DNA from 3 places in the Streptomyces sp. DF42 genome. Region 2 is predicted to be linked to each of the others. Evidence: riboswitches for the same ligand, from Rfam matches in the RefSeq annotation. Region 2 holds a riboswitch; each other region holds the start of a gene.

Region 1 (9,491 bases), 1.7 Mb from region 2:
CGACGATGCCCTCCTCGACGGCGGCCTTCGCGTTGCGGACGGCGTCCTCGATGCGGTGCTTGCGCTCCTTGAGCTCCACCTCGGTGGCGGCACCGGCCTTGATGACCGCGACACCGCCGGCGAGCTTCGCCAGGCGCTCCTGCAGCTTCTCGCGGTCGTAGTCCGAGTCGCTGTTCTCGATCTCGGCACGGATCTGGTTGACCCGGCCCTGCACCTGGTCGGTGGAACCGGCGCCGTCGACGATGGTGGTCTCGTCCTTGGTGATGACCACCTTGCGGGCGCGGCCCAGCAGGTCGAGAGAGGTGTTCTCGAGCTTGAGACCGACCTCCTCGGAGATGACCTCGCCGCCGGTGAGGATGGCGATGTCGTTCAGCATCGCCTTGCGGCGGTCACCGAAGCCCGGGGCCTTGACGGCGACGGACTTGAAGGTGCCGCGGATCTTGTTGACGACCAGGGTCGACAGGGCCTCGCCCTCGACGTCCTCGGCGATGATCAGCAGCGGCTTGCCCGACTGCATGACCTTCTCCAGGAGCGGGAGCAGGTCCTTGACGGAGCCGATCTTGGAGTTGGCGATCAGGATGTACGGGTCGTCGAGCGACGCCTCCATCCGCTCCATGTCGGTGGCGAAGTACGCCGAGATGTAGCCCTTGTCGAAGCGCATACCCTCGGTGAGCTCCAGCTCCAGACCGAAGGTCTGGGACTCCTCGACGGTGATGACGCCTTCCTTGCCGACCTTGTCCATCGCCTCGGCGATGAGCTCGCCGATCTGGGTGTCGGCGGCGGAGATGGAGGCCGTCGAAGCGATCTGCTCCTTGGTCTCCACGTCCTTGGCCTGCTCAAGGAGGGCACCGGAGACGGCCTCGACGGCCTTCTCGATACCGCGCTTGAGGGCCATCGGGTTGGCGCCGGCGGCTACGTTGCGCAGGCCTTCCTTGACGAGGGCCTGGGCGAGAACGGTCGCGGTGGTCGTACCGTCACCGGCGACGTCGTCCGTCTTCTTGGCGACTTCCTTGACCAGCTCGGCGCCGATCTTCTCGTACGGGTCCTCGAGCTCGATCTCCTTGGCGATGGAGACACCATCGTTGGTGATCGTGGGGGCGCCCCACTTCTTCTCGAGGACGACGTTGCGGCCCTTGGGGCCGAGCGTCACCTTCACGGCGTCCGCGAGCTGGTTCATGCCGCGCTCGAGGCCGCGCCGCGCCTCCTCGTCGAACGCGATGATCTTGGCCATGTGAAGTGGTCCCTCCAGGACTGGGGGTGATTCCTTCGGACCGCGCCCGCGCCCGCGACGGACGGCTCGCCGGCCTTGTGGTTCCTTGCCCCACCCGGCCTGCGGGCCTCACCGACCCGGTCCTTCGTTGTCACTCTCACCTTCAGAGTGCTAACGCAATGATTAGCACTCGCCCCCTGCGAGTGCAAGCGCCTCCCGGGGATCGGGCGCGTGACCGCGTGGGCCCGGCCCGGATCCTCCGGGCATGCCGAAGGGCCCGCACCCTGAGGCGCGGGCCCTTCGATCAAGAAAGAAGAACGTCGCTGCAGTAACCCGGCGCGTGCTTCAGCCGGCCGCGAGCCGGACCATGTCCGCCTGCGGCCCCTTCTGGCCTTGCGAGATCTCGAAATCGACCCGCTGACCCTCTTCCAGGGTGCGGTAGCCGTCCATCTGAATCGCACTGTAGTGGACGAAAACATCCGCACCACCGTCGACCGCGATGAAGCCGTACCCCTTCTCCGCGTTGAACCACTTGACGGTGCCCTGAGCCATGCCTAACTCCCCTATTACTGGCCCTTGCACAGATCCGCACTTCGCGGATCCGGGTCAGACCTCACCCCCCACGGTTGGGGGCGTGCGCCGGAACGCGTCGACCGCGGCCGAATGTATCTGTCCAACTGCCGTCTGCAACAGGTCAATCGGACGAGAAATCCGGGCACGACCGGTCGGGAATTTACTGAGAATTCGCCCGAATTCAGGGCAAGTCGGGCCCCACAAAAGGAGCATAAGGCGCAAAAAACCTGCACACTTTGGCTGCTTCTAGTTGCCTGGAAAGAGAGAACTCATATGCATCCGGCATACGGAGCCAAGCGGGTTCCCCAACTGTACCGTGCTCAACCATGCAGAATTGCCCCCTCCGTTTCTCTCGCGGAGGGGGCAATTCGATGAACTCTCGGTAACCGACATTGCCGACGGTAATAATCGGGTCGTTCGACCTGTTCCGGGTCAGCCTCCGGCAACGGCCGGGATGATCGAGACGCCCGCACCGTCCGGCGTCACCGTCTCCAGCCCCTGCTCGAAGCGGACGTCGTCGTCATTCACGTACACATTGACGAAGCGACGCAGCTTGCCCTGGTCGTCGAGAACGCGCGCGGCGATACCCGTGTGCTTCTTCTCCAGGTCGGCGATGACCTCGCCGAGGTTGGCCCCTTCAGCGGCGACCTCGGCCTGGCCCCCGGTGTAGGTGCGCAGGATGGTGGGGATGCGGACGGAAACGCTCATGTTCAAACCTCCGGTCAGGTACGCGCCCTCGGGGGCGCGGGGCTGTGTTCGATGTGCGGCTACCGCCACGCGGGCGCGACCAGCCCCCAGCGGCCCGCAGACAAGAACAGCTACACGAGCCCAGCGTCGCGGAACGACTCCAGGTTGGGACGAATCGTCGCGGTCAGCCCCGTGCCGGCCACCGCGTCCAACGTCTTGAGACCGTCACCGGTGTTCAGGACGACCGTCGTCAGGGTCGGGTCCAGCAGACCGTTCTCGATCAGCTTCTTCGTCACGCCGACCGTCACCCCGCCGGCGGTCTCCGCGAAGATGCCCTCGGTCTGGGCGAGCAGCCGAATCGCGTCGACGACCTGCTCGTCGTTCACGTCCTCCACCGCACCGCCGGTGCGACGGGCGATGTCGAGGACATAAGGACCGTCCGCCGGGTTGCCGATCGCCAGCGACTTGGCGATGGTGTTCGGCTTCTGCGGCCGCACGACGTCGTGGCCCGCCTTGTAGGCGACCGACACCGGCGAGCAGCCCTCGGCCTGCGCACCGAAGATCTTGTACGGCTTGTCCGCGACGAGCCCGAGCTTGATCAGTTCCTGCAGGCCCTTGTCGATCTTCGTGAGCTGGGAGCCGGAGGCGATCGGGACGACCAGTTGGTCCGGGAGCTGCCAGCCGAGCTGCTCGCAGATCTCGTACGCGAGGGTCTTGGAGCCCTCGGCGTAGTACGGCCGCAGGTTGACGTTGACGAAGCCCCAGCCCTCGCCGGCCGGGTCGCCGATCAGCTCGGAGCAGAAGCGGTTCACGTCGTCGTAGTTGCCCTCGATGCCGACGAGCTCGCCGCCGTAGACCGCGGCCATGACGACCTTGCCCTGCTCCAGGTCGTGCGGGATGAAGACGCAGGAGCGGAAGCCGGCGCGGGCGGCGGCGGCACCCACCGCACCGGCGAGGTTGCCGGTGGAGGAGCAGGAGAGAGTGGTGAAGCCGAAGGCGCGCGCGGCCTCGATGGCCTGGGCGACGACGCGGTCCTTGAAGGAGTGCGTCGGGTTGCCGGAGTCGTCCTTCACGAAGAGCTTGCCGGCGTCGACGCCCAGCTCACGCGCCAGGTTGTCGGCCTTGACGAGCTTGGTCCAGCCGGGGTTGATGTTCGGCTTGTCCGCCACGTCCGCGGGGACGGGCAGCAGCGGCGCATAGCGCCAGATGTTCGCGGGACCCGCCTCGATCTGCTTGCGGAGCTCCTCGGTGTCGTAGGCCGAGAAGTCGTACGCGATCTCGAGCGGGCCGAAACACTCCTCGCAGGCGAAGACCGGACCGAGGGGTACCCGGTGACCGCACTCCCGGCACGAGAGAGCCGCGGCGGGACCCAGATCGACGGTGTTCGTGGTGCTTGCAACAGTCTGCGCAGCCATGTGAGGCGAGGCCCTTTCTCCTCATCTTCCTCACGACGCATCTCGTCGTGAGACGGATTTGGCACCTTCCCTAGCCGGGAGCCTCGCGGAATGATCAATATCGATCTACGAGAACCGACTGGAGGGTTGCCGGGGCTTCATCGGGCCGTATCCCTCTGCCCCTCTGGATGAGCGGTATGTAGTTGTTGAACTCGTTGAACGCGGGGACGACCCCCGACATGCGATGGTCATCAGCGTTGTTCAAGACTGTAACCGAAGGCCAGGACAGTTGAGATAGCCGTCCGATGCGCGAGATGGATCACACAGAATCCACGCTCGCCGAGAGAACGCAAAGGAGCCGCCTACGTGCTGGAAGAAGTCGAGCGCTGGCTGAGCACCCGCTCCTGGTCCCTCACCGATCGCCCGCTGCACCAGATTCTCGCCGCTAAACAGCGCACGGGCCAGTCGGTCAGTGTCGTGCTGCCCGCGCTCAACGAGGAGGAGACCGTCGGCGACATCGTCGCGGTCATCCGTCACGACCTCATGCAGCAGGTCCCGCTCGTCGACGAGATCGTGGTCGTCGACTCCGGGTCCACCGACCGCACCTCCGAGGTCGCCGCGGCGGCCGGGGCCAGGGTCGTCCACCGAGACGACGTCCTGCCCCGCCTCCCGGCCGTCCCCGGCAAGGGCGAGGTGCTGTGGCGTTCGCTGCTCGTCACGAGCGGGGACATCGTCTGCTTCATCGACGCCGACCTGAAGGAGTTCTCCTCCGACTTCGTCTACGGGATCGTCGGCCCGCTGCTCACCGACCCCGGGATCGACCTGGTCAAGGGCATGTACGACCGCCCCCTGGGAGGCGCGGCGGGCCAGGGCGGCCGGGTCACCGAACTCATGGCGCGCCCGCTGCTGAACATGCACTGGCCGCAGCTGGCCGGCTTCGTGCAGCCGCTCGGCGGCGAGTACGCGGCCCGCCGCAGCCTGCTGGAACAGCTTCCCTTCCCCGTCGGGTACGGCGTCGAGCTGGGCATGCTGATCGACGCCCTGCATCTGGTGGGCCTCGACGCGCTCGCCCAGGTGGACGTCGGTGTGCGCAAGCACCGGCACCAGGACGGGCAGGCGCTCGGCAGGATGTCCGCCACGATCTACCGCACGGCGCAGCTGAGACTGGCCCGCGGTCACCTGATCCGGCCGTCGTTGACCCAGTTCGAGCGGAGCGAGGACGGTTTCGAGCCGCGCACCTACTCCGTGGACACGGAGGAGCGGCCGCCGATGCTGGAGATCGCCGAGTACGCGTCACGCAAGGTCGCCTGACGGAGTCGCCCGACGGATGCGCGTCACGGTGCGTATACGGTCCGCCCCGAACCGCTACCAAACGTTTGAGCGTTTCCGGGCCGGGCTAGGTTGAGGTCTATGGCTTCCACGCAGGGCGCTGCTCATCAGGTGCATCAGGTGCTGGTCGCGTCCAATCGCGGCCCGGTCTCGTACGAAGTGCGGGAGGACGGCTCGCTGCTCGCCAAGCGCGGCGGCGGCGGGCTGGTCTCCGGTCTGTCCGCGATCGGGCCGGACGCGGGCGCCCTGTGGGTGTGCTCGGCGCTGAGCGACGGCGACCGGGAGGCGGTACGGCGCGGGGAGGGCGAGGCCGGCGTGCGGATGCTCGCCGTCCCGGCCGACGTGCACGCCGACGCGTACAACGGCATCGCGAACTCGGTCCTCTGGTTCGTCCACCACATGCTGTACCAGACACCGCTGGAGCCGGTCTTCGACGCGGAGTTCCGGCGGCAGTGGGCGTCGTACGAGACCTACAACCGGGCCTTCGCCGAGGCACTGGCCGAGGAGTCGGCCGAGGGGGCCGCGGTCCTCGTGCAGGACTATCACCTGTGTCTGGTGCCGGGGATGCTGCGCCGGCTGCGGCCTGACCTCAGGATCGGACACTTCTCGCACACGCCGTGGGCTCCGGTGGACTACTTCCGGATGCTGCCGGACGACATCGCCGAGCAGCTTCTGCGCGGCATGCTGGGCGCCGACCGGCTGGGTTTCCTGACCCGGCGCTGGGCGGAGGCCTTCACGGCGTGCACGGAGCCGGTGGGCGGGCTCGGCGGTACCCGGATCGGGGTGCACGGGCTGGGCGCGGACGCCGACTTCCTGCGGCAGCGGTCGCACGAGGCGGACGTCGACGAGCGGGTGGCCGCGCTGCGGGCGCAGATCGGTGCGGGCCGCAAGGCGATCGTGCGGGTCGACCGCACCGAACTGTCGAAGAACATCGTGCGCGGGCTGCTGGCCTACCGGCATCTCCTCGACGACCGTCCCGAGTGGCGCGAGCGGGTGGTGCATGTCGCCTTCGCGTACCCCTCGCGCCAGGACCTGGCGGTCTACCGGGACTACACGGCCGAAGTACAGCGCCTGGCGGACGAGATCAACTCCCGCTACGGCACGCCCGGTTGGACCCCGGTGGTGCTGCACGTCGAGGACGACTTCGCGCGCTCCCTGGCCGCGTACCGGCTGGCGGACGTGGCCCTCGTCAACCCCGTCCGCGACGGCATGAACCTGGTCGCCAAGGAGGTGCCGGTCGTCTCGGACGAGGGCTGCACGCTGGTGCTGTCACGGGAGGCGGGGGCCCACGAGGAGCTGGCCGAGGACGCGCTGACGGTGAACCCGTACGACGTGATCGGCACGGCGGACGCCCTGCACGCCGCGCTGACCACGCCGGTGGGAGAGCGGGCCGAGCGCACGAAGAGGCTGGTGGCCGCGGCCACGGCGCTGCCGCCCGCGCAGTGGTTCCTGGAGCAGCTGAACGCCCTGCGCGATCAGCCGAGCTGAGCCGCCAGTCCCCGCAGCAGCCGTACGACGCCCTGGGGACCGTCGACCACCACGTCCGCCCGCTCCCGCAGCTCCGTCACCTCGTCGCTGCCGCTGCACACCAGCAGGCCGGGGATGCCGTCGGAGCGGAGTTCGTCGACGGCCGCGAAGGCCGGGAGGTCGCCGAGGTCGTCGCCGCCGTAGAGGACCGCCGACGCGCCGATCTCGCGGACGTACTCCAGCAGGGCCACGCCCTTGTCCATCCCCGGCGGGCGCAGTTCCAGGACCAGGCGGCCGGGCTCCACGATCAGGCCGTGGCGGCCGGCGAGGTCGGTGAGGGGTGCGCGCAGGGCCTCGAAGGCGGCCTGGGGGTCGGCGGCGCGGCGGGTGTGGACCGCGACGGCGCGGCCCTTCTCCTCGACCCAGGTGCCCTCCCACGCGCCGATACGGTCCAGGAACCCGGGGAGTTCGGCGCGGACGGCGGCGACGCCGGGGTGCGGGGCGGGCGCGCTGACCTTGCCGCTCACCGCGTCCCAGCGTTCGGCGCCGTAGTGGCCGAGGACGACCAGGTGTTCCAGGCCCGCCACGCCCGCGAACCCGCCGTGCCGTACGGCGACGCCGGCCGGACGGCCGGTGACCACCGCCACGGAGGCGACCTTCGGGGCGAGGGCGGCGAGCGCGGGCACCGCCTCGGGGTGGGCGCGGGCCTGCTCGGGGTCCGGCACGATCGGGGCGAGGGTGCCGTCGAAGTCGAGGCCGACCACCGTCTTCCCCGGGTGCGCGAGAATCGCGGCCAGTCCGTCGCGGCCCGCCTGCGTGGCGGGCGTCGGCAGAGGGTCCGTGGAGTGCGTCGAGTCCGTATCCGTATGGGTGCCCATACGGTGACCCTAACCGCGGGCGGCCGGGCTCATCCATGGCTCGCGAGAGCGCGGCAGGGGTCAGCGTTCCGCTCGGCGTGTCTCCCGCACCCTGCGCAGCCTGTTCACCGTCACCGGGTCGTGGGCGAGCGCCCGCTCGTCGTCCAGCAGGGCGTTCAGCAGCTGGTAGTAGCGGACGGGGGCCAGGCCCAGCTGCTCGCGTATCGCGCGCTCCTTGGCGCCGGGGCCCGGAAAGCCCCGGCGTTCGAGGGCGAGGATGGCCTGCTCGCGGTCGCCCAACTGCTCCTGGTCCATGCCCCGCACGGTAGTCCCCGCCACTGACAACGCGCCTGCGCGGCGCCGGCGTCGGCGTTTGATCCGCTACTGGTCCGCTAGTCCACGTTCTCCGCCGTGGAGGCCGTCGCCTGGAGCTGTGCGAGGGTGGCGGCCGGGTTGCCTCCGGGGGCGACCGCCCGGCCTATGTTCTTCTTGACCGCCGCGGCGACGTCGGCCCAGGAGGTGTTGCCGACCGGGTAGAGCTCGGACAGCGGCAGCTGGTCAAGGAACGGCTTGAGGTCGGCGTCCTGTTTGTCCGTGCTCATGACCTCGGAGGCGGACGCGGTGGCCGGCAGCAGGTCGTACTCGCGGGAGAAGTCGAGCACGTTCTTCTCGCTGTAGACGAAGTCCAGGAACGTGCCGACCTGTTCCGCGTGGCCGTTCTTCTTGAACGCCATCATCCAGTCGGCGACGCCCATCGCGGTCTTGTGCCGGCCGTCCACGCCGGGCATCGGCACCATGCCGAACTTCACACCCTGCTTCGCGGCGATCTGCATCAGCGAGGGGTGGCCGTTGAGCATGCCGACGTCCCCCTTCGCGAAGGCGGCGAAGGCGGCGGCGCGGTTCAGCCTGCCGGGCGCGACGGGACCGGTCAGACCCTTGTCGACCAGGTCGTCCTTGAGCCAGGTGAAGGTGTCGACGTTCGGCGCGGAGTCGATGCCGTACGTGCCGACGGCGTCGGTGTAGCCACCGCCGCCGCTCAGCAGCCACTGCATCGTCTCGGCCTGCGCCTCCTCCGGGCCGAGCGGCAGCGCGTACGGGTACTTCACGCCCTCGGCCTTCAGCGCCGCGGCGTCGGCGGCCAGCTGCTTCCAGGTCTTCGGCGGGGTGAGGCCGGCCTTCCGGAAGAGGGTCTTGTTGTAGAAGAGCAGGCGCGTGGAGGCGGCGAACGGCATCCCGTACTGCACGCCCTTGACCTGGCCCGCGGTGGCCAGCTCGGAGGCGAGGTCGGCCTGGGTGGTGATGGAGAGCAGGTCGTCGGCCGTGTAGAGCAGGCCCTTGTCGGCGTAGTCGGCGTACGCGCCGATCTGCGCCATGTCGGGCGCCTTGCCGGCGTCGACCAGCTCCTTGACCTTGCGGTCGACGTCGTTCCAGGAGTAGACGCTGACCTCGACCTTCACGCCGGAGTGCTTGCTCTCGTACTCCTTCACCAGCCTGTCCCAGTACTTCTGGGAGCTGTTGGCGGCGGAGTCGCCGTAGTCCGCGGCGATCAGTTTCAGGGTGACGTCACCCGGACCGCCGGTGAGGCCGCAGCCGCCGAGGACCGCCGTCATGCCCAGTGCGGACACCGCCGCGATCGTTCCTGTCCTACGCCGCTGCACTGCTTGTGACCTCAACCCTGCTGTCTCGCCGTTCCATCAAAAGGACACAATAGGTCTACACCACGTAAGTGGACTAGACCTCTTGCGGGTCGTGGGGTCACACTGTCCCCCGTGAGACATGTCATCGCCCTCGATGTGGGCGGCACCGGGATGAAGGCGGCGCTGGTCGCCGCCGACACCGCCCCCGGACCCCCCGTGCTGCTGCATCAGGCGCGCCGGGCGACCGGGAGGGAGCGCGGGCCGGACGCGGTCGTCGAGGGCATCCTCGACTTCGCCGCCGAGCTCAGCGCCCTGGGCGCCGAGCGGTTCGGCGAGC
Region 2 (9,491 bases):
CGGACTGCAGGTCCTTGAGTTCGCCGGCCTGGTGGGTGGTGATGCGGTCGAGGACGGAGGCCTTGTCGAGGTAGTCGGCCGGGTCATGGGAGAACAGCAGGGCGAGGGTCGGGTCGATGCCGCCGTAGCGGTACTGGGCGCCGGCCAGCGAACCGAGCGACTCCCGCATGGTGTTGATGCGCTGCTGCTGCCGGGCGATGCGGTCCTGCGCGTCGCTCACCTGCCTGCGCAGCGTGTCGGCGGTCTCGTCGGCCTTGTTGTACGCCTCGGTCGCCTTCTCGGCGTCCTCGTAGAGGCGGTCCACCTCGGCCCTGGTGGTGTCGTGCGGAGCGGCGGTCGCCGGCACGGCGCCGAGGGCGGAGGCCGCGGCGGACAGCGCACACAGGGCGGCCCCGGCCCCCCGGTTGAACCCGGACGTCGGTGCAGGACGGCGATGAGACCCCACGGGAAGCCGCGCTCCCTCCGTTGGCGACAAGGACTGCCTCCCCGCCTCAGCAGGGAAACGCGGCAGACAGTAGCCCCGCGGCGGGCCGACGGCCAAAGACCTCCATGGCCACACAACGTGACGCCCCGCCTCTGACGCAGGTCATCGGCGGGGCGTGGGGTCAGTGTGGGGTCACGCAATTCGCCCGTTCGGGCGGCACGGTCAGATCCGGACGCCGAACTGGAACGGCATGTTGCCGATCGACTCGTAGCGCACGACGGTGCCGGTGCGCGGGGCGTGGATCACCTGGCCGTTGCCGGCGTAGAGACCGACGTGGTGCTGGTCGCCGTAGAAGATGACGAGGTCGCCGACCTTGAGCTGGCTCTCGCTGTAGATCCGCGTGCCCGCGTTGGCCTGGGCCTGCGAGGTGCGCGGGATGGAGACACCGGCCTGGGCGTAGGCCCAGGAGGTGAGGCCCGAGCAGTCGTAGGAGGCGGTGCCGGTGGCGCCGTAGACGTACGGCTTGCCGAGCTGGCTCTGGGCGGCCGAGAAGGCGGCGGCCGCGCGGCCGGAGGCGGAGGTCGAGTTGCCGAGGTCCACACGCTCGGCGGAGGAGCGGCTGGCGCGGCTGTCCGCGGCGGCGAGCGCCGCCCGCTCCGAGGCCGTCAGGGTGTTGAGCAGCTTCTGCGCCTCGGCGAGCTTGCCCTGGACCTGCTTCTTCTTCTTGGCGAGCTCGGTGCGGGTGGAGGCGAGGTCCTTGAGCTTGTCCGAGGCCTCGGAGCGCTCCTGCGCGAGCTCGCGCTGCTTCTCCTGGATCTTCTTCAGCGCCTCGACCTGCTGGGCGCTGAGCTGGTCGGCGGTGGAGGCCTTGTCCAGGTAGTCGTCCGGGTTCGACGACAGGAAGAGCTGGAGGGAGGAGTCGATGCTGCCCGTGCGGTACTGGGCGGCTGCTGCCAGCCCTATCGAGTCGCGCAGCTCGTTGAGGTCGTCCTGGCCGCGGGCCACGTTGTCCTGGATGGTGGAGATCTCCTTCTGGAGCTTCTCCTGCTTCTCCTTGGCGCCGTTGAGCTTCTCGGTGGCCTGCTCGGCCTGCTCGTAGAGAGCGTCGACCTTCGCCTTGACCTCGTCCTTGGAGGGCTTCTCGCTCGGCGCGGCGTTGGCGGCCTGGGCGCTGAAAGCAACGGCGGCAGCAGCTGCGGTGGTGAGCACGGTCACGCGAGTGCGGCTCGGCTGCTTGGGTCGACGGTGGGACGCCACGGACGCGGGCTCCTTCTTGAGAGTGATCACCCGTTCGGAGGTTCGGCCCGACCCTAGTGACCATCCTGTGATCAGATCAAATCCTCACACAAAAAAATCCCGTCACGCAATGCATTCTTTGCACACAACGCACATGCAGTGATGCGCGGTTGACGCTACGTTGCGTGACGATCCCGCCAATTCGGTCATTAAACCTAGAAGTTCGACCTTCGGGACATGCGCTCAGGTCAGCCGCTTCAGGAGCATCGCCGAGGCGACCGGACGCGCCCCCGCACGAGCCACTCCGTCGGCCACCTCGCGGTCGGTGGAGGCCACGATGACGGGCCGCCCGGGCGGCTCGGCGCGCACCAGCTGGCGGATCAACTCGTCGGCGGTCACGCCGGGCTTGGAGAACAGCACCCGGACCCCGCGCGGCGGCGCGAGCAGCACGGGAGCGGCCAGCTCGGCCCCGTCGAAGACGCAGGTGACCTCGGCGCCGGTCTGCGCGGCGAGCTGCGAGAGCTGCCCCAGAAGCCTCAACCGCTGCTTCTCCAGGGGCATTTGGGGATAGCCGGTCTTGGTGACGTTGTAGCCGTCGACGACCAGGTGCGCCTGCGGCAGCGCGAGCAGCTGGTCCAGGATCGCGGGGTCGTTCTCGGACAGTGCCCGCGCGGCGATGTCCTTCGGCGTCATTCGTCCCGGTTCGACCGCATCGACGGTTTCGGCGGGCCGTACGGACACGGGTGGCAACGCCAGCTCCCGGCGCAGCCCCTGGGCCGCGTCCAGCACGGTGTCCAGAAGCAGTCGTACGCGCATGTCCTCGACGCTGCGCCCCTCGCGCACTGCCTTGCGCGTGGCTTCCAGGGCCGCCTCCGCCTCCCCGAGCCGTGACTTCAGGCGCCGGGTCTCGCTCTCGGCGGCGGACAGCTGTGCCTGCCCCTCGGCGCGTGCGGCCTCCATCTCGCCCTGTGTCTTGCGCAGGGCGGCCTCGCGCCGCTTGACGTCGCTGTGGGCGGCACGCAGCTTCCGGTGCAGCGAGTCGGCCTCCTTCTTGGTGGCCTCCAGCTCGGCCCGCAGCCGCTCGGTGTCGGCCCGGGTCTGCTCCCGGGCGCGGTCGAGCTCCTCGCGCAGCCGCTCCAGCTCGGCCCGGCTCTCCTCGTCGGCGCGCTCGGCATCGGCCCGCTGGGCCTCCTCGCCGGCCGCGGTGACGAGCTTGACCCAACCGGTGGGCCGCAGAACATAGGCCGCGGCCGCCACATCGAGCGGATCCGCGGCCGGGGGCGGCGAGCCGGAGTCGAGAGCGCCTGTGAGTTCCGGCTGGACCTCTCTCAGCTTCTCCCCGATGCGCTGCCGGAACAGCGGATCGGTCTCCAGTGCGGCCGCCATCGCGTTGCCCGCGAACTTGGCCCGCCGGTTCGGCGCGAAGCGGGCGTACTGCCTGAGCTGTGCGGGCAGTTCGCCGACGGTGAGCCCGCCGAACCCGTCCGAGACGATCTGGACGACCCTGCGGCGCACCCCGTCGGGCAGCGGACGGTCAAGCACCTCGGCGGTGCCGTCGCCCGGCCCCCCGCCTGTGGTCTCCGCCATCCGTCACACCCCAATACCTGTGGGGCCGCTCCGCTCAGGAGTCGGCGCCCGGCCTGTCCACGAGTTCCACCTGGTCCACCGCGTTGCACCACCGGCAGCGCACCGACTCGATGGTCTCACTGACCACCTCGCGCTCCTCGACCTTCGGGTCGCCCGCCAGATCGAGGTGGACGTACTCGACGACCTTGGACGAGCGGGTCACGTCGAAGCGCGTGAGGTTGCCGCAGAGGGTGCAGCGCCACCGCGTGGAGGCGGTCGGCAGGGGAACCGTCATCGTGCCTGTGCTCTTTCCTTCTGGGCTTCCATTGTCAGTGACGCCCCAGATTCCCTGGGCGTATGGCTCGTAACCCTACGGCCTGGCGAGGACTCGCCGCCCGCCCGTCCAGGGCGGCGAGGCGGTCTGTGCTGCTGCGTCCCGTTACGTCATGCTCTGTGTCCATGATCAGCAACTGGAGCCCGACCGTCAGCAGAGTGATCCGGCGCCCTGCGGCGCCCGTGACATACGCGCTGATCACCCTGTGCTTCCTGGCCTTCGTGACCGGTCCGGCCGCGGGCCTGAATCCGGCCTACGGCTCCGGGGACGCGCTGGTCGCCGCCCAGCGCGCCTACTTCCACCGCTGGGGCGTGGTCCCGGCCGAGCTGTTCCAGGGCTCCCCGAGGGCCGCCCTGACCCCCGCCACGGCCCTGTTCGTCCACGGCAGCTGGGTGCACCTGCTGGGCAACATGCTGTTCCTCTACGTCTTCGGCGTGATGACGGAGCAACGCGTGGGCCCACTGCGGTTCACCGTGTTCTACGTCTGCTGCGGCTACCTCGCCCTGCTGGGGTACGCGGCGGCCAACGCCACGTCCGAGCAGTCCCTGGTCGGCGCGTCCGGGGCGATCTCGGCGGTCCTGGGCGCGTTTCTGTACCTGTTCCCCGGGGCCCGGGTCACAAGCCTGCTCCCGTTCCTCTTCTTCCTCCCCGTGCGCTTGCCCGCCTGGGTCGTGCTGCCCTTCTGGGCGGCCCTGCAGTGGCTGGCGGCCGGGCGGGCGCCCGCGGGCCCGGGGGTGGCCTATCTGGCCCACCTGGTGGGCTTCGGCCTGGGCTTCGTCCTGGCCTGGGTCCGCTTCGGACGCAGCGAGGGCCCGAGGGGCGGCCTCGGAAGGGCGGTGATGGGAGACGGCCGGGCGACTACAGTGAAGTCCGCCCCAGCTCCGGCCCCCGAGGGAGAGAACCAGCCGTGATCACCGCGATCGTCCTGATCAAGACCAGCGTGGACCGGATCCCCGAGATCGCGGAGTCGATCGCGGCGCTGGAATCGGTGAGCGAGGTCTTCTCGGTCACCGGTACCTACGACCTGATCGCGATGGTCCGGGTCAAGCAGCACGAGGACCTGGCCGAGGTCATCCCGGGCCGCATCAGCAAAATCCCCGGCGTGGAGGGAACGGACACGCACGTGGCGTTCAGGACCTACTCGCAGCACGACCTGGAGGCGGCGTTCGCGATCGGCCTGGACTCCTGACCGGTCGCGGACACCGCCCGAAGGCGTAGCCCGGCTCAGACCGCGGGGACGCAGCGGCCTTCCTCCGTGTGGTACCGCCACTTCGCGCCGTCGCTCACCAGCTCCTTCACGGCGTTGACGAAGCGCTCGACGTGCTCGTCGGGGGTGCCGGCGCCGAAGCTCACCCGGATCGCGTTGAGGGACTTCTCGCCGGGCGCGGCCTCGGGGGCGCCGCACTCCCCCTGGGTCTGCGGGTCGCTGCCCAGCAGGGTGCGGACCAGCGGGTGGGCGCAGAAGAGGCCGTCGCGGACGCCGATGCCGTACTCGGCGGAGAGCGCGGCGGCGAAGTGCGAGCTGTTCCAGCCCTCGACGACGAAGGAGATCACGCCGACCCGGGGCGCGTCGTCGCCGAAGAGGGAGAGGATCCGGACCTCCGGGACTTCGGCGAGGCCCGCCTTCACCTTCTCGATCAGGTCCTGCTCGCGGGCGACCAGCGTGTCGAAGCCGGCCTCGGTGAGGGCCTTGCAGGCCGACGCGATGGAGTGGACGCCGATCACGTTCGGGGAGCCGGCCTCGTGGCGGGCGGCGCTCTCGTGCCACTCCACGTCCACTCCCCCGTCCTCGCGCCGCGTGACCTTGCGGCTGGCGCCGCCGCCCGCGAGGTAGGGGTCGGCGGCCCGGAGCCAGTCGGCGCGGCCGGCCAGCACGCCGGAGCCGAAGGGCGCGTACAGCTTGTGGCCGGAGAAGGCGACCCAGTCGACGTCGAGGTCCCGCACGGAGACCGGGTGGTGGGGGGCGAGCTGGGCCGCGTCCAGGACGATGCGGGCGCCGTGGGCGTGCGCGGCCGCCGCCAGCTCGCGCACCGGCCACAGCTCGCCGGTGACGTTCGAGGCGCCGGTCACGCAGACCAGTGCCGGGCCGTACCCGTCCTGGGGGGATGCAGTGCGGTCGGCGAGGGCGCGCTCCAGGGTCTCGACGGCCTGCCGCGGGGTGCGCGGGGCGTCGAGGTAGGTGACCCGGGCGTCCTTCCACGGGAGCAGGCTGGCGTGGTGCTCGGTCTCGAAGACGAAGACCTGGCAGTCGGCGGGGAGCGCGGCGGCGAGGAGGTTGAGCGAGTCCGTCGTGGAGCGGGTGAAGACCAGCTGGTCGTCGGGGCGGCAGTCGAGGAACTCCGCAACCGTCCTGCGGGCGTTCTCGAACAGGTCGGTCGACAGCTGGGAGAGGTATCCGGCGCCGCGGTGGACACTGCCGTAGTACGGGGCGTAGGCCGCCACGTCGTCCCAGACCCGCTGGAGGGCGGGGGCGCTGGCCGCATAGTCGAGCGCGGCGTAGGTGACCTCGCCGCCCGTCACGAGCGGGACGGTGACATCCCGGCCCAGAACGGGCAGCGGGGCACAAATGGTCTGGGCGACGGCAGCAGAGGAGACAGACATGGGGAACTCCCGTGAGAGGCAAGGAAAGTGAAAAGGGGTACGCGGGGGCGGGGCACTACGCCCTATCGCATTCGCTTGCTCACAGAAGACTCCTCGACGACCAGGACCCCTGGCTGTGGGAGGGGTCCGCGCTTGCCGCACACCTTGTTGTGCACGGCCTGGTCTTCACCCGGGGCACCCCGCCACGGACGGAGGGTTGCCGGACAGTCGGCCGGGGCCTCATGACTGTCACTCATGACCTGGTAGGACATCCTGCCATACGATCTTCGGTCCGCAAGGCGCAGTCCGGATCGTGGACTGCGCCCCGCGTCACTCCTCAGCGGTTGCTGACCGCCACCCAGCGCTCCAGCGTCCGCTTGGCCGCGCCCGAGTCGATCGACTCCGCCGCCCTGTCCATCCCGGCCCGCAGCTGCTCGGCGAGCGTCCCGGAGCCCGGATCGAGCGCCACGAGCGCCGCCGCCGAGTTCAGCAGTACGGCGTCGCGGACCGGGCCCGTCTCACCGTCCAGGAGCCTGCGGGCGACCTCCGCGTTGAACGACGGGTCGGCGCCGCGCAGGGCCTGCACCGGCACCAGTTCGAGGCCGACGTCACGGGGGTCGAAGGACTCCTCGGCGACCTTGCCGTCCCGGACGATCCAGACATGGGAGGTGGCCGTCGTGGTCAGTTCGTCGAGGCCGTCGTCGCCGCGGAAGACGAGCGAGGAGTTGCCGCGCTCGGCCAGGACGCCCGCGATCATCGGCGCCAGCCGGGGGTCGGCGACGCCGACCGCCTGGGCCTTGACCTTCGCCGGGTTGGTCAGCGGGCCCAGCGCGTTGAACACCGTCCGGATGCCCAACTGGCCGCGGGCGGCGGCGACATGACGCAGCGCCGGGTGGAACTTCACCGCGAAGCAGAACGTGATGCCCGCCTCCTCGGCCACCTCGGCCACCCGCACGGGCGTGAGGTCGAGGTTGACTCCCAGCTTCTCCAGGACGTCCGAGGAGCCGGACGCCGAGGAGGCCGCGCGGTTGCCGTGCTTGACGACCTTCGCGCCGGTGCCGGCCACCACGAGCGCCGACATCGTGGAGATGTTCACCGTCTTGGCGCCGTCGCCGCCCGTGCCGACGATGTCGACCGTGCGGCCCGACACCTCGATCACCTTGGCGTGCTCGTACATCGCCCGGACCACGCCGGTGATCTCCTGGACGGTCTCGCCCTTGGCGCGCAGGGCGACGACGAAGCCCGCGATCTGGGCGTCCGTCGCCTCACCCCGCATGATCTGGTCCATCGCCCATGCCGTCGCGTCGGCGCTCTGGTCGCGGCCGTACAGCAGGGCGTTCAGTACCTCGGGCCAGGAACGGCCCGCCGCGGTGTCGCCTCCAGCGGGGGTCACAGCGCTCATAAGGACGCTCCTGGGTGTCGTAGAAGTGTGTGAACTCGTAGCGGAGTCCGCGACCCCCACCCTATCCAGCCGGAAGGCATGGCAAAGGGCCCCGTCCGAACACCGGACGGGGCCCTTTGCTGTGGCGTGGCGACGCCGCAGCGATCAGTGGTGGCCGTGGCCGCTCGTGATCTCCTTGTACTCCTCGACGGTCGGCTTCGGAATCTGGGACTCCTCGCCGAAGTACGCCTCGCTGAGCTTGGCGCGGAGCTTCTCGGAGCCCTTCACCTTGCGCTCGACGCCGTTGTCGTCGGTCGTCGGGCCGATCTCGGCCGGCTTGTACTGCTCGTGCGCCGTGAGGGTGTGCAGCGCGTCCTGGCTGAGCGGCTCGTGGACCTCGATGAACTCACCGTGCGGCAGGCGCTTGATGATGCCCGACTCGCGGCCGTGCAGCACCTTGTCCTTGTCCCGGCGCTGGAGGCCGAGGCAGACCCGCTTGGTGGCGATGAACACGAGGACCGGCACGACGAAGAAGCCGACGCGCACGAACCAGGTGATCGAGTTGATCGACAGGTGGAAGTGCGTGGCCCACAGGTCGTTGCCGCCACCGATCATCAGCACGAAGTACCAGGAGATCCACGCGGCACCGAACGCGGTACGCGTCGGGGCGTTGCGCGGACGGTCCAGGATGTGGTGCTCGCGCCTGTCGCCGGTGACCCAGGACTCGATGAACGGGTAGACCGCGATCGAGACCAGGACCAGCGGGAAGATCACCAGCGGGATGAACACGCCCAGGACGAGCGTGTGGCCCCAGAGGTTGATCTCCCAGCCCGGCATGACACGGATCAGGCCCTCGGAGAAGCCCATGTACCAGTCGGGCTGGGCGCCCGTGGAGACCATGTCCGGCCGGTAGGGGCCCATGGACCAGATCGGGTTGATCGAGGCGATCGCCGCGATGGCCGCGATGACACCGAAGACCAGGAAGAAGAAGCCTCCGGCCTTGGCCATGTACACCGGCAGCAGCGGCATGCCCACGACGTTGTTGTTCGTACGTCCGGCGCCCGCGAACTGCGTGTGCTTGTGGTAGAAGACCAGGATCAGGTGGCCGACCAGCAGACCGAGCATGATGCCCGGCAGCAGCAGGATGTGGACCGAGTAGAAGCGGGCCACGAAGTCGCCGCCCGGGAACTCGCCGCCGAAGAGGAACATCGACAGGTACGTGCCGACGATCGGCACGGACAGGACCGCGCCCTCCATGAAGCGGACACCGGTGCCGGAGAGCAGGTCGTCCGGCAGCGAGTAACCGGTGAAGCCGGTGAACATGCCGAGGACGAGCAGCAGGAAGCCGAACAGCCAGTTGACCTCGCGCGGCTTGCGGAACGCACCCGTGAAGAACACGCGCATCATGTGCACGAACATGCCCGCGAGGAAGATCAGCGCGGCCCAGTGGTGGATCTGCCGGATCAGCAGACCACCGCGCACATCGAAGGAGATGTGCATGGTCGAGTTGAACGCCTCGGACATCATCTGGCCCTGCAGCGGGATGTAGCTGCCGTGGTACTCCACCTCGTTCATCGACGGGTGGAAGAACAGCGTCAGGTACACACCCGTGAGGATGATGATGATGAAGCTGTAGAGGCAGACCTCGCCCAGCATGAACGACCAGTGGTCGGGAAAGATCTTGCGCATGTTGGACTTGGCCAGGGAGTAGATCCCCAGACGGCCGTCGGCCCAGTCGGCGACGCGCTCGCCGGCGGGCGCTTTGCCGCGCCGCCCCCCGTTGTTCGCGGGGGTCCCGTTGGTCTCGTTGCTGCTCATCCGCGCTCCCAGAATGCAGGACCGACGGGCTCTTCGAAGTCGCCGAGCGCCTCGAGGTAGCCCTCGTCGTTCACGCCGATGCGCAGTTGCGGCAGGGCGTGACCGGCGGGGCCGAAGATCACCCGGGCACCGTCGGAGAGGTCGAAGGTGGA
Region 3 (9,491 bases), 6.8 Mb from region 2:
CGTCGTGCTCACCAGCAAGACGCCCGACGGCATCCTGCAGCAGATCTGGGCCCACCTGCTGGTCCATCACGCGCTGCGTGAGCTGATGGTGAGACCAGTCAGCCCCGCGTCGTCAAACGCAAGATGTCCAACTACCGGCTCAAACGGGCCGAACACCACACCTGGCCGCAACCCACCCGCACCGGCACCCGAGCAGTCCGCATCCAACGACCCCAACCGGCAACGACGTAACGCAACGGCATTGGGCTTAACGGGCGTTGCTCACGTGGGCAACCGCATGCGCGAGTCCGTCGGAGATCAGTCCGACATACAGGGACCCCTTGCCAGCCAGTGTGACGGGGGCAAACAGGCGTATAACGACCTGCCCAAGTGACACTCTGATGCTGACTTTTGCTGACTTTGCAGGACTCGAACGGCCCTGACCTGCGGAAACGCCGAGCGATGCAATGGTTCTGGAACTGGATCGGGCGGTCCCAAGAAGAGATCGTCCAGGCGCGTCGGGACTGGATGGAGGGGGCAAGGTTCGGGGAGGTGAAGGGCTATGACGGCGCTCCGCTGCCTGCCCCGGAACTGCCGCCGCTGCCGTTGAAGCCGCGCGGAAGAGTGCGCTGACCTGCAGGATTTCCCGAGCGTGGGGCTGCCCTGACGAATGAGGGACGATCAAGTGATGCTTGCTCCGGTCGTCCGCTCACGGGCAGGCAGTTCACCACCCTGCCGTCTCGGGCCAGTGCGCTGGCGACTCCAGCGTGTGGCAGTCTGCGGGCGACTGTGGCAGAGCCTTTGCTGACCTTTGCTGCCTTGGTTGACGTGCCGCCAGGTTGGGCTGCGAAGTTCTGCACATCTCTCTGCCGCAAGAGTCGAACGTCGTCGGTGCGGTGACGGTTGGACCATCGCCGAACCAGCGCGCCGTTGAGCAGCGTGCCGGTGCGGGATGGCGGTCTTCGTATTGCCGTCTTGTGGAGATTCAACAGACCCCGCTGTCGTCGCTCATTGCCGATACCGCTGCTTTGCGGGGCGGCGCGAGGGGTGCGTGGCGGAACTCCACCAGCAGGTTCTTGGTCTGCTGACATGGCGCAGTGCTCTGCCCAGTTGGAAGAGCCGGCGACTTGCCTGCCCACCCTCGTAGGCGGACAGGCGGAAGTGGGTCCCTGGCCAGGCGGGGGACCCGGTCGGCGATGCCGCGCAGATCCTCGACGGTGAGCCGAGGCCGAGCAGCTCGCGGATGGCGCGGACGTGGTCACCTCGTCCGCTCCGTACCGGCGTTGGTCGGTGGCCGTACGCTGCGGTGGGGGCAGCAGGCCGCGCTCCTCTGTCCGCGATGCGAGACCTGTCCGGAAAGTTATTGACCCATGTGGTGGACGTCTGCTGAACTCCCGTGCCATGAACCCGCGCGTGGAGCTCACTCGGCGGCGCCACATCGATCTGGCGCACGTCTCCAGCGCGTTTTGTTGTTGCTGACCCGGTAAGTGGTCCCCGGCGGCAACCGGTGCGCGTCGTGCGGAGGCGGTCCGAAACCGCCCGTAATGCAGCGCCGCCCTGTGGGATCGCCGTGTCCGCCTCCTGAGCGACTGCTCCTCCGGCCTCACCTCTTCCGCGCGCTCCGCACAGGCTGAGGTTCGGTCTCCCCTGCGTCGCCATCGCACCGACTGCCCGATCCCCCGTTGATCGGCTCGCGAGTCGGCCGTTCACTCACGCTCCCCGCTCCCCGCTCCCCGCTCCCCGCACGGAGCACCCAGCTCTCAGCTGTGCGCCCACTTCCTCCCGAGAAGGGCTCCCTCATGTCTGTGTCCATCCGTAAGCTCACCGGCCGCATCGGCGCCGTCGTGGAGGGCGTCGACCTCACGGCGACCCCCGATCTCTCGACGGTCACGGCGCTCCGTGACGCCCTCAACGAGTACAAGGCGATCGTCTTCGATCACGTCAACCTCGACAACGCCGGCCAGGAACGCGTGGCCCGGTGGTTCGGCGAACTGACCACCGCCCACCCCAACGTGCCGGCCGCCGACGGCACGACGAACGTGCTCGCCGTCGACAGCGAGACGTCCAAGGCCAACGAGTGGCACACGGACGTCACCTTCGTGATCAACCCGCCGCAGCTCACCACGCTCCGGTCGGTCGTGACCACGCCGTACGGCGGCGAGACGCTCATCGCGAACGCGGCCGCCGCCTACCGCGACCTGCCCGAACCGCTGCGCGCCCTCGCGGACACGCTGCGCGTCGTGCACACCAACCAGTACGACTACGCCCGCCCTTCGGCCACGACGGCGCAGCAGCAGGGGTACGACCGCGTCTTCGTCTCGACGCCGTTCGAGGCCGAGCACCCGGTCGTGCGGGTTCATCCGCTGACGGGCGAATTCGGGCTGTTCATCGGCGGGTTCGCCAAGCGGATCGTCGGCCTGTCGAGCAGCGACTCGGCCGATCTGCTGCGCCTCCTCCAGTCGTACGTGACCCGTCCGGAGAACATCCTGCGCTGGGCCTGGTCCCCGAACCAGCTGCTGATCTTCGACAACCGGATCACCCAGCACTACGGGGTGGACAACTACGACGACCATCCGCGCCGCCTCAACCGGGTAACGGTCGCCGGAGAGGTGCCGGCCGGTGCCGACGGCCGCCGCAGCGAGCAGCTCGTCGGCGATGCCTCGCACTACAGCAGCGTGCTGGCGGTGGCCGCATGACCGTAGTCCGCATCCCGGCCCTGCCCGTTACCAAGGGCCCGGCCGTCGAGACGACGAGAGCGCAGGAACGCGAGGTGTTCCTGCCGCGCGACGCCCGCCGCCGGACGACTCCGCTCACCGCGCTCCGCGAGCGCCTGCGCTGGCCGCTGGGCATCTACACGACCCCGGTCGTGATCCTCATCGCCTGGGAGGTACTCGCCCGGGCCGCAGTGGTGTCGAAGACCTACGCTCCGGCGCCGACCTCGATCGTGAAGTCCGCCGCCGACCTGTGGCAGCAGGGCGTCCTCGGGCCGGACCTGGCCATCTCGCTGCAGCGGGCCGGCATCGGTCTCGCGATCGGGCTGACGGTCGGCATCGTCACCGGGGTGCTCGGCGGGCTACTGCGCAGCGGCGAGTACCTGTTCAACGGCCTCGTGCAGGTGCTCAACACCATCCCGCTCCTCGCGGTGCTGCCGCTGATGATCGTGTGGTTCGGCATCGACGAACTCACCAAGGTGCTGCTGATCTCCTTCGGCGCCGGTGTGCCGATGTATCTCAACCTGTTCGCCGCGATCCGGGGCGTCGACCAGCGGCTGATCGAGATGGCGCGGACGACGGGCGCGGGCACCTGGCGTCTGGTGACGCGGGTGCTGGTGCCCGGGGCCCTGCCGGGGTTCCTGGTCGGCCTGCGGTTCTCCCTCGCGTACAGCGTGTTGGGCCTCGTCGCCGCCGAAACGGTCAACGCCGACAAGGGACTTGGCTTCCTCATTACTCAGGGGCAGACCTATCTGCAGACCAACCAGGTCTTCGTGGGGCTGGTGATCTACTCGCTCCTCGGTCTGCTCGCCGATCAGTTCGTCCGGGTTCTCGAGCGGGTGCTGCTGCGGTGGCGACCCAGTTATGAGGCGTCATGAGCAGCACGATCGCGACCGAGGCCCGCCGGCAGACCGGGGTTGTCGTCGAGCAGGTGGTCCGTCGGTTCGGTGACCGGGTGGTGCTCGACCACCTCGACCTCACCATCGCCGACGAGGAGTTGGTGATCCTGCTCGGTCCCTCGGGTTGCGGCAAGAGCACCCTTCTGCGTCTGCTCGCCGGACTGGACCGGCCCGACGGAGGGCGGGTCGAGGTCCCGGCACGACGTGCGATCGTCTTCCAGGCCGACCGGCTGCTGCCGTGGCAGCGGGTCCTGCGCAACGTCACCCTCGGCCTGCACGGACCCGACGCGGAACAGCGAGCCCGCGAGGTGCTCGCCGAGGTCGGCCTCGCGGGCCGTGAGAAGGCATGGCCCAAGGAGCTCTCCGGCGGCGAGGCCCAGCGGGTGTCGCTGGCGCGAGCCCTGGTGTCGGAACCCGAACTCGTGCTGCTCGACGAGCCGTTCGCGGCCCTGGACGCCATCACACGGCTGCGCATGCACGACCTCGTACGGGCCCTGCGGACCAGACACCACGCCGCCATGCTGCTCGTCACCCACGACGTCGACGAGGCGATCGCCCTGGCGGACCGCATCGTCGTCATGAGCGACGGCCGCATCGGCACCTCGCACGAGGTGCACCTCTCCGCCGCGGACCGCGAAGCGAGCGTCGCACGCGAGGAACTCCGCGCCCGGCTCCTGGAAGATCTCGGCCTCGCCGGCCAGCACTGACCTCACCGAACACACACCCTCACCCAGCACAGAAAGCACACCACATCCCATGCGTAAGAGAACCAGCAGACTCATCGGCGCCGCCGGCTCGCTCACCCTCGCGAGCACCCTCGTCGCCTGCGGATCGTCGTCGTCGGACACGGCCGCGCCGCTGAGCAACGCCGCCGACGCGAGCGACGCCAAGCACACCGAGTGGAGCAAGTACACCTTCACCATCGGCGACAACGGCGGTGACGGCAGCCAGGAGTTGGCGAAGATCACCGGCGTGTTCGACAACGCGCCCTACAAGGTGAAGTTCGCCCGGTTCACCTACGGCCCGCCGCTCGTGCAGGCCGCCGCGTCGGGCGACATCGACCTCGGCAGCGTCGGCGACGTACCGCCGATCACCGGCGCAGCGAAGGAGTACGGCTTCAAGGTCGTCGCCGTCAACCGCTCGCTCACGCCCGATCAGGCGGTGGAGAACATCATCGTGCCGAAGGGCTCGACACTGAAGTCGGCCGCCGATCTCAAGGGCAGGAAGATCGCTGTTCCGCAGGGCAGTTCGGCCCACGGCCTGGCCCTGAACGCGCTGAAGAGCGTCGGCCTCACCCCCAAGGACGTGAAGCTGGTCTTCCTCGACCCGGCGGCCGGCGCGACGGCGTTCAACACGGGCAAGGTGGACGCCTGGTCGATCTGGAACCCGCAGTCGGCGATCGCGGTGAAGAACGGCGCGCGGATCCTGGTGAAGGGTCTCCCGCCGATCGACCAGACGAGCAGCTACTACGTCGCCACTGACACCTCGCTGAAGGACAAGACCAAGCGTGCGGCTCTCACGGACGTCCTGAAGAGGCTGTCGCGGGAGTTCGCCTGGGCCGTCAAGAACCCCGACAAGTACGCGCAGGCGCTCTCGAAGGAGCAGGGCATCCCGCTGGCCGACGCCAAGACGTCCCTGGCCGCCTACTCGAACCGGGTGACCCCGGTGGAGCAGTCGGACATCGAACTGGAGCAGAAGCTCGCGGACGCCTTCCTCGACGCGGGCCAGATCACCAAGAAGGTCGACGTCACGTCGATCACCGACAACCTCCTCCCGGCCGGTTACGACAGCTCCAAGCTGAAGGTCACCTCATGAGCGGGGGACGGCGGCTCCACCTCAACGCCTTCCTCATGGAGGCGGGGCACCACGAGGCGGCGTGGCAGCTCCCGCACAGCAACCCCCGGGCGGACTTCGACCTGCGGCACTGGATCGAGCTGGCGCAGCTGGCCGAGAGCGCCAAGTTCGACTCGTTGTTCCTCGCGGACGGCCCGGCCCTCATCGGCACCGGCGAGTTCCGGCCGCCGGGCCAGCTCGAGCCGCTGACCCTGCTGACCGCGCTGTCCCAGGCGACCAGCAGGATCGGCCTGATCGCGACCGTGTCGTCGACGTACAACGAGCCGTACAACCTCGCCCGCCGGCTCGCGTCCGTCGACCACGTCAGCGGCGGCCGCGCCGGCTGGAACATCGTCACCTCGGCAGGGGCGGACGAGGCGGCCAACTTCGGCCTCGACGACCGCCCCGGCCACGCGGAACGCTACGCCCGTGCCGACGAGTTCCTGAAGGTCGCCAAGGCGCTGTGGGACAGCTGGGAGTCCGAGGCCGTCGTCGCGGACAGGGCCACCGGACGCTACGCCGACCCCGGTCGGCTGCACCGGCTCGACCACCAGGGCAGGTACTTCAAGGTGGCCGGCCCGCTCAACGTCGAGCGCCCGCCGCAGGGGCACCCGCTGCTCGTCCAGGCCGGCTCCTCCGAGGACGGCAAGGACTTCGCGGCCCGCCACGCCGAGGCCATCTTCACCGCCCACACGACGTACGAGCGCGCGGCCGCCTTCTACGCCGACATCAAGGCACGGACCAGGGCCACGGGCCGCGACCCGGACGGCGTGATCGTCCTGCCCGGGATCGTCCCGTACATCGGCTCGACCGAGAAGGAGGCCCGGGCGCTTGCGCGGCAGTTCGACGAGTTGCGCGTTCCGGAGTACGGGCTGCGTCAGCTGGCCGCCGTGTTCGAGACCGAGCCGTCGGTCTTCGAACTCGATGAGCCCCTGCCGGACTTCATCCTCGCCAGACCGAAGCTGGAAGGCTCGCAGAGCCGCTCCGACCTGATCATCGATCTCGCAGTGCGCGAGCAGCTGACGGTCCGGCAGATCATCTCCCGGCTCGGCGGCGGGCGCGGCCACTTCGAGTTCGTCGGCACACCCGAGCAGATCGCGGACACGATCACCGCCTGGTTCGAGGGCGGTGCCGCGGACGGGTTCAACATCATGGCGCCCGCCCTGCCGTCGGGTCTCGCGGCCTTCGTGGAGCATGTGCTGCCGATCCTGCGCGGCAAGGGGCTGTTCCGCGAGGAGTACGAAGGCACGACCCTGCGCGAGCACTACGGGCTCCCGGTCCCGGCGAACCAGTTCCATGCCTGACCCGCTCGCGACTCCCGCCGCTTTCCGGAGCGGCGGGAGTCCGCCCGCACTGCGGGTCGAGGGCCTTCGCAAGACGTACGAAGACGGCTTCACCGCGGTCGCCGGGCTCGACCTGGAGATACCGGACGGCGCCTTCTTCGGCCTGCTCGCCCGAACGGCGCCGGGAAGACCACGCTGATCGGCTCGCTGTGCAACATCGTCCGACCCACCGCAGGCACGCTCTCCGTCTTCGGCCACGACCACCGCAGCCGTCAGGCCCGGAGGCGCCTCGGTCCGGCCGCTCAGGAGATCAACGTCGACCGGTCCCTGTCCATCCGGCAGATCCTGATCTACCACGCCGAATACCACGGCATCGGCCGGAAGGCGGCCGCCCGGCGCGCCGACGAACTGCTCGCCCTGTTCCGCCTCGACGACAAGGCCGATGCACGCGCCTACGAACTCTCCGGCGGCATGCAACGGCGCCTCGTCCTCGCGCGGGCCCTCATGCACCGGCCCCGCCTGCTCATCCTCGACGAGCCGACGGCCGGTGCCGACGTCGAGCTGCGCTCGGAGATCTGACGGGTCGTCCAGGGCCTCAACTCCGCAGGCACCACTGTGCTGTTGACGACTCACTACATGGAGGAGGCGGAGACCGTGTGTGGCGAGATCGCGCTGCTGCGCGCGGGCCGGATCGTCGACCGCGGCTCCGCCGCCTCGCCTGGAGGCCGCCGGAGCGGCCGGCCGGATCCTGGACCGGACGGCCCCCACCGCTCGCCTGCCTTTCCATCTGCTGGACCGGCGTTGACAAATGTTCGGGCCGTTGTTTTAACTACCGTTCAGAACGGTCATGAGCGTCAGCGACAAGCCCTGGCTTGCTGACCGGCAACCCTCCCACCGCGGTGGGGTGCCCCAGGTGACGACCCGGCCGATGAAGTTTCGGTAAGCGCGAGGCCCACAGGGCCGGAAGAGTGACGGTGACGCCATGTACGCAGCTCCCAGGACGGCCGCACGCCGCTCCCAGGGCTGCGTCCCGTCGTATGCGAACCTGCTCGTCGGCGATCGTGCCGTCGATCTGCTCCGCGTGAACAGCGCACTGTGTACCGCACCGGCCCGCGCCCGCTGTCGGGGCTGACCTCTCTCAGCAGCCCCCGCACTTCCTGACGAACACCGCGACCGCGGTGTGCCGTCGTCCTCCCCGCCCCCGGTACCCGCCGTCGCGTGCGCCGCCGCATGCCGCCGTGCTTCCGGGAGGTCCGACCCAGCCGGAGCCCACCATGAGTGAACCCCCTGGTGCCACCGTCGCCCTCGCCGAGCCGCCGATCACCGACGGTCCGTCAAAACCTTTCACTGCCCAGCGAGTTCTTCCGTTGCGACGGCCAGGCCGCTGGATCGTCACCGCGGTCGTACTCGTCCTGGTCGCCCAGTTCGTGCACGGACTGGTGACCAACCCCTTCTACCAGTGGGACCGCTGGAGCTACTGGTTCCTGCGCCCCACCATCCTCGACGGCCTGCTGATCACCCTCGAAGTCACCGCCTACAGTGCGGTGCTGGGCCTTGTCGGCGGCATCGTGCTCGCACTGGGCCGGCTCTCGAAGAGCCCGGTGCTGCGCGCGGTCAGCTGGACCTACGTCTGGGCGCTGCGCTCTATCCCGCTCATCGTGGTGCTGATCTTCCTCTACAACTTCAGTGCCCTGTACAAGACGGTGAGCGTCGGTATCCCCTTCGGGCCGGCCTTCTTCTCCTTCGACGAGTCGAGACTCGCCACCGACATGGTCGTCGCCGTCATCGGCCTCAGCCTCAACGAGGCGGCCTACGCGGCCGAGGTCGTACGCGGCGGCATCCTCTCCGTCGACCAGGGCCAGCACGAGGCTGCCGCCGCGCTCGGCCTGCCCAAGAGCTACCAGTTCCGCAGGATCGTCTTCCCGCAGGCGCTGCGCTCGATCATCCCGAACTACGTCAACCAGCTCATCGGCCTGATCAAGGGCACCTCACTGGTCTTCTACGTCTCCCTGCTCGACCTGTTCGGCTCCGCGCAGACCATGGGGTCCACCTACCCCGGCGACATCGTGCCGCTGCTGCTGGTCGTCACCGTCTGGTACCTGATCCTGACCAGCATCGTGTCCGTCGTGCAGTTCTACGTCGAGCGGCACTACGCCCGCGGTGCCACCCGCAGCCTGCCGCCGACGCCACTGCAGAAGCTCCGCACCGGTCTCTGCGACCTGCGGGCCCGCATCCGCCGGGAGGCCGCCGTATGACCGCCGAGACGCTCGAAGCCGTGGAGGACGTCGAGGCCGCCACCGTCGAGGTCCACGACGTGCACAAGTGGTACGGCACCCACCGGGTACTGGACGGCGTCGACCTGACCGTCCGCCCCGGCGAGGTCACCGTCATCCTGGGCCCCTCCGGCTCCGGCAAGTCCACCCTGCTGCGGGTCATCAACCACCTGGAGAAGCCCGAGATCGGTTACGTCAGCATCAACGGCGAGCTGATCGGCGTGAAGCGGCACGGCGACCGCCTGAAGGAGCTGAGCGAGTGGGCCATCCTCACCCAGCGCGGGCGGATCGGGTTCGTCTTCCAGAACTTCAACCTGTTCCCGCACCTGACCGTCCTGGACAACGTGGCCGCCGCCCCCGTCGCCACCGGAAAGCTTGGCAAGCCCGAGGCGCAGCAACTGGCCAAGGAACTCCTCGAACGCGTCGGCCTCGGCGAACGCGTCGGCGCCTACCCGCGGCAACTGTCCGGCGGCCAGCAACAGCGCGTCGCCATAGCCCGCGCCCTCGCCCTGC

Evidence for each region. Region 2 has a riboswitch for S-adenosylmethionine ahead of ACYUED_RS11955 (aminotransferase class V-fold PLP-dependent enzyme). Riboswitches for the same ligand answer to the same signal wherever they lie in the genome.
Region 1: another riboswitch for S-adenosylmethionine. It lies ahead of thrC (threonine synthase); the one in region 2 lies ahead of ACYUED_RS11955 (aminotransferase class V-fold PLP-dependent enzyme).
Region 3: another riboswitch for S-adenosylmethionine. It lies ahead of ACYUED_RS43135 (amino acid ABC transporter permease); the one in region 2 lies ahead of ACYUED_RS11955 (aminotransferase class V-fold PLP-dependent enzyme).

The regions. Positions count from the first base shown of each region.
Region 1 is NZ_CM177859.1:4,299,100-4,308,590, forward strand. Features, by position in the region: gene groL (chaperonin GroEL) at 1-1,231, opposite strand, end outside; gene ACYUED_RS19460 (cold-shock protein) at 1,556-1,762, opposite strand; gene ACYUED_RS19465 (MoaD/ThiS family protein) at 2,216-2,491, opposite strand; gene thrC (threonine synthase) at 2,602-3,885, opposite strand; SAM riboswitch class I at 3,904-4,059, opposite strand; gene ACYUED_RS19475 (glucosyl-3-phosphoglycerate synthase) at 4,231-5,175, shown strand; gene ACYUED_RS19480 (alpha,alpha-trehalose-phosphate synthase (UDP-forming)) at 5,275-6,681, shown strand; gene otsB (trehalose-phosphatase) at 6,669-7,538, opposite strand; gene ACYUED_RS19490 (DUF3263 domain-containing protein) at 7,599-7,832, opposite strand; gene ACYUED_RS19495 (extracellular solute-binding protein) at 7,910-9,175, opposite strand; gene ACYUED_RS19500 (ROK family protein) at 9,287-9,491, shown strand, end outside.
Region 2 is NZ_CM177859.1:2,604,080-2,613,570, forward strand. Features, by position in the region: gene ACYUED_RS11925 (C40 family peptidase) at 1-445, opposite strand, end outside; gene ACYUED_RS11930 (C40 family peptidase) at 647-1,681, opposite strand; gene ACYUED_RS11935 (NYN domain-containing protein) at 1,904-3,247, opposite strand; gene ACYUED_RS11940 (hypothetical protein) at 3,282-3,521, opposite strand; gene ACYUED_RS11945 (rhomboid family intramembrane serine protease) at 3,686-4,471, shown strand; gene ACYUED_RS11950 (Lrp/AsnC family transcriptional regulator) at 4,468-4,749, shown strand; gene ACYUED_RS11955 (aminotransferase class V-fold PLP-dependent enzyme) at 4,785-6,161, opposite strand; SAM riboswitch class IV at 6,285-6,401, opposite strand; gene trpD (anthranilate phosphoribosyltransferase) at 6,478-7,542, opposite strand; gene qcrB (cytochrome bc1 complex cytochrome b subunit) at 7,687-9,339, opposite strand; gene qcrA (cytochrome bc1 complex Rieske iron-sulfur subunit) at 9,336-9,491, opposite strand, start outside.
Region 3 is NZ_CM177859.1:9,374,981-9,384,471, forward strand. Features, by position in the region: partial or broken gene ACYUED_RS43090 (transposase) at 1-88, shown strand, start outside; partial or broken gene ACYUED_RS43095 (pirin family protein) at 451-612, shown strand; gene ACYUED_RS43100 (TauD/TfdA dioxygenase family protein) at 1,779-2,675, shown strand; gene ACYUED_RS43105 (ABC transporter permease) at 2,672-3,568, shown strand; gene ACYUED_RS43110 (ABC transporter ATP-binding protein) at 3,565-4,296, shown strand; gene ACYUED_RS43115 (aliphatic sulfonate ABC transporter substrate-binding protein) at 4,346-5,404, shown strand; gene ACYUED_RS43120 (LLM class flavin-dependent oxidoreductase) at 5,401-6,726, shown strand; gene ACYUED_RS43125 (hypothetical protein) at 6,719-6,904, shown strand; gene ACYUED_RS43130 (ATP-binding cassette domain-containing protein) at 6,922-7,284, shown strand; SAM riboswitch class IV at 7,549-7,657, shown strand; gene ACYUED_RS43135 (amino acid ABC transporter permease) at 7,980-8,960, shown strand; gene ACYUED_RS43140 (amino acid ABC transporter ATP-binding protein) at 8,957-9,491, shown strand, end outside.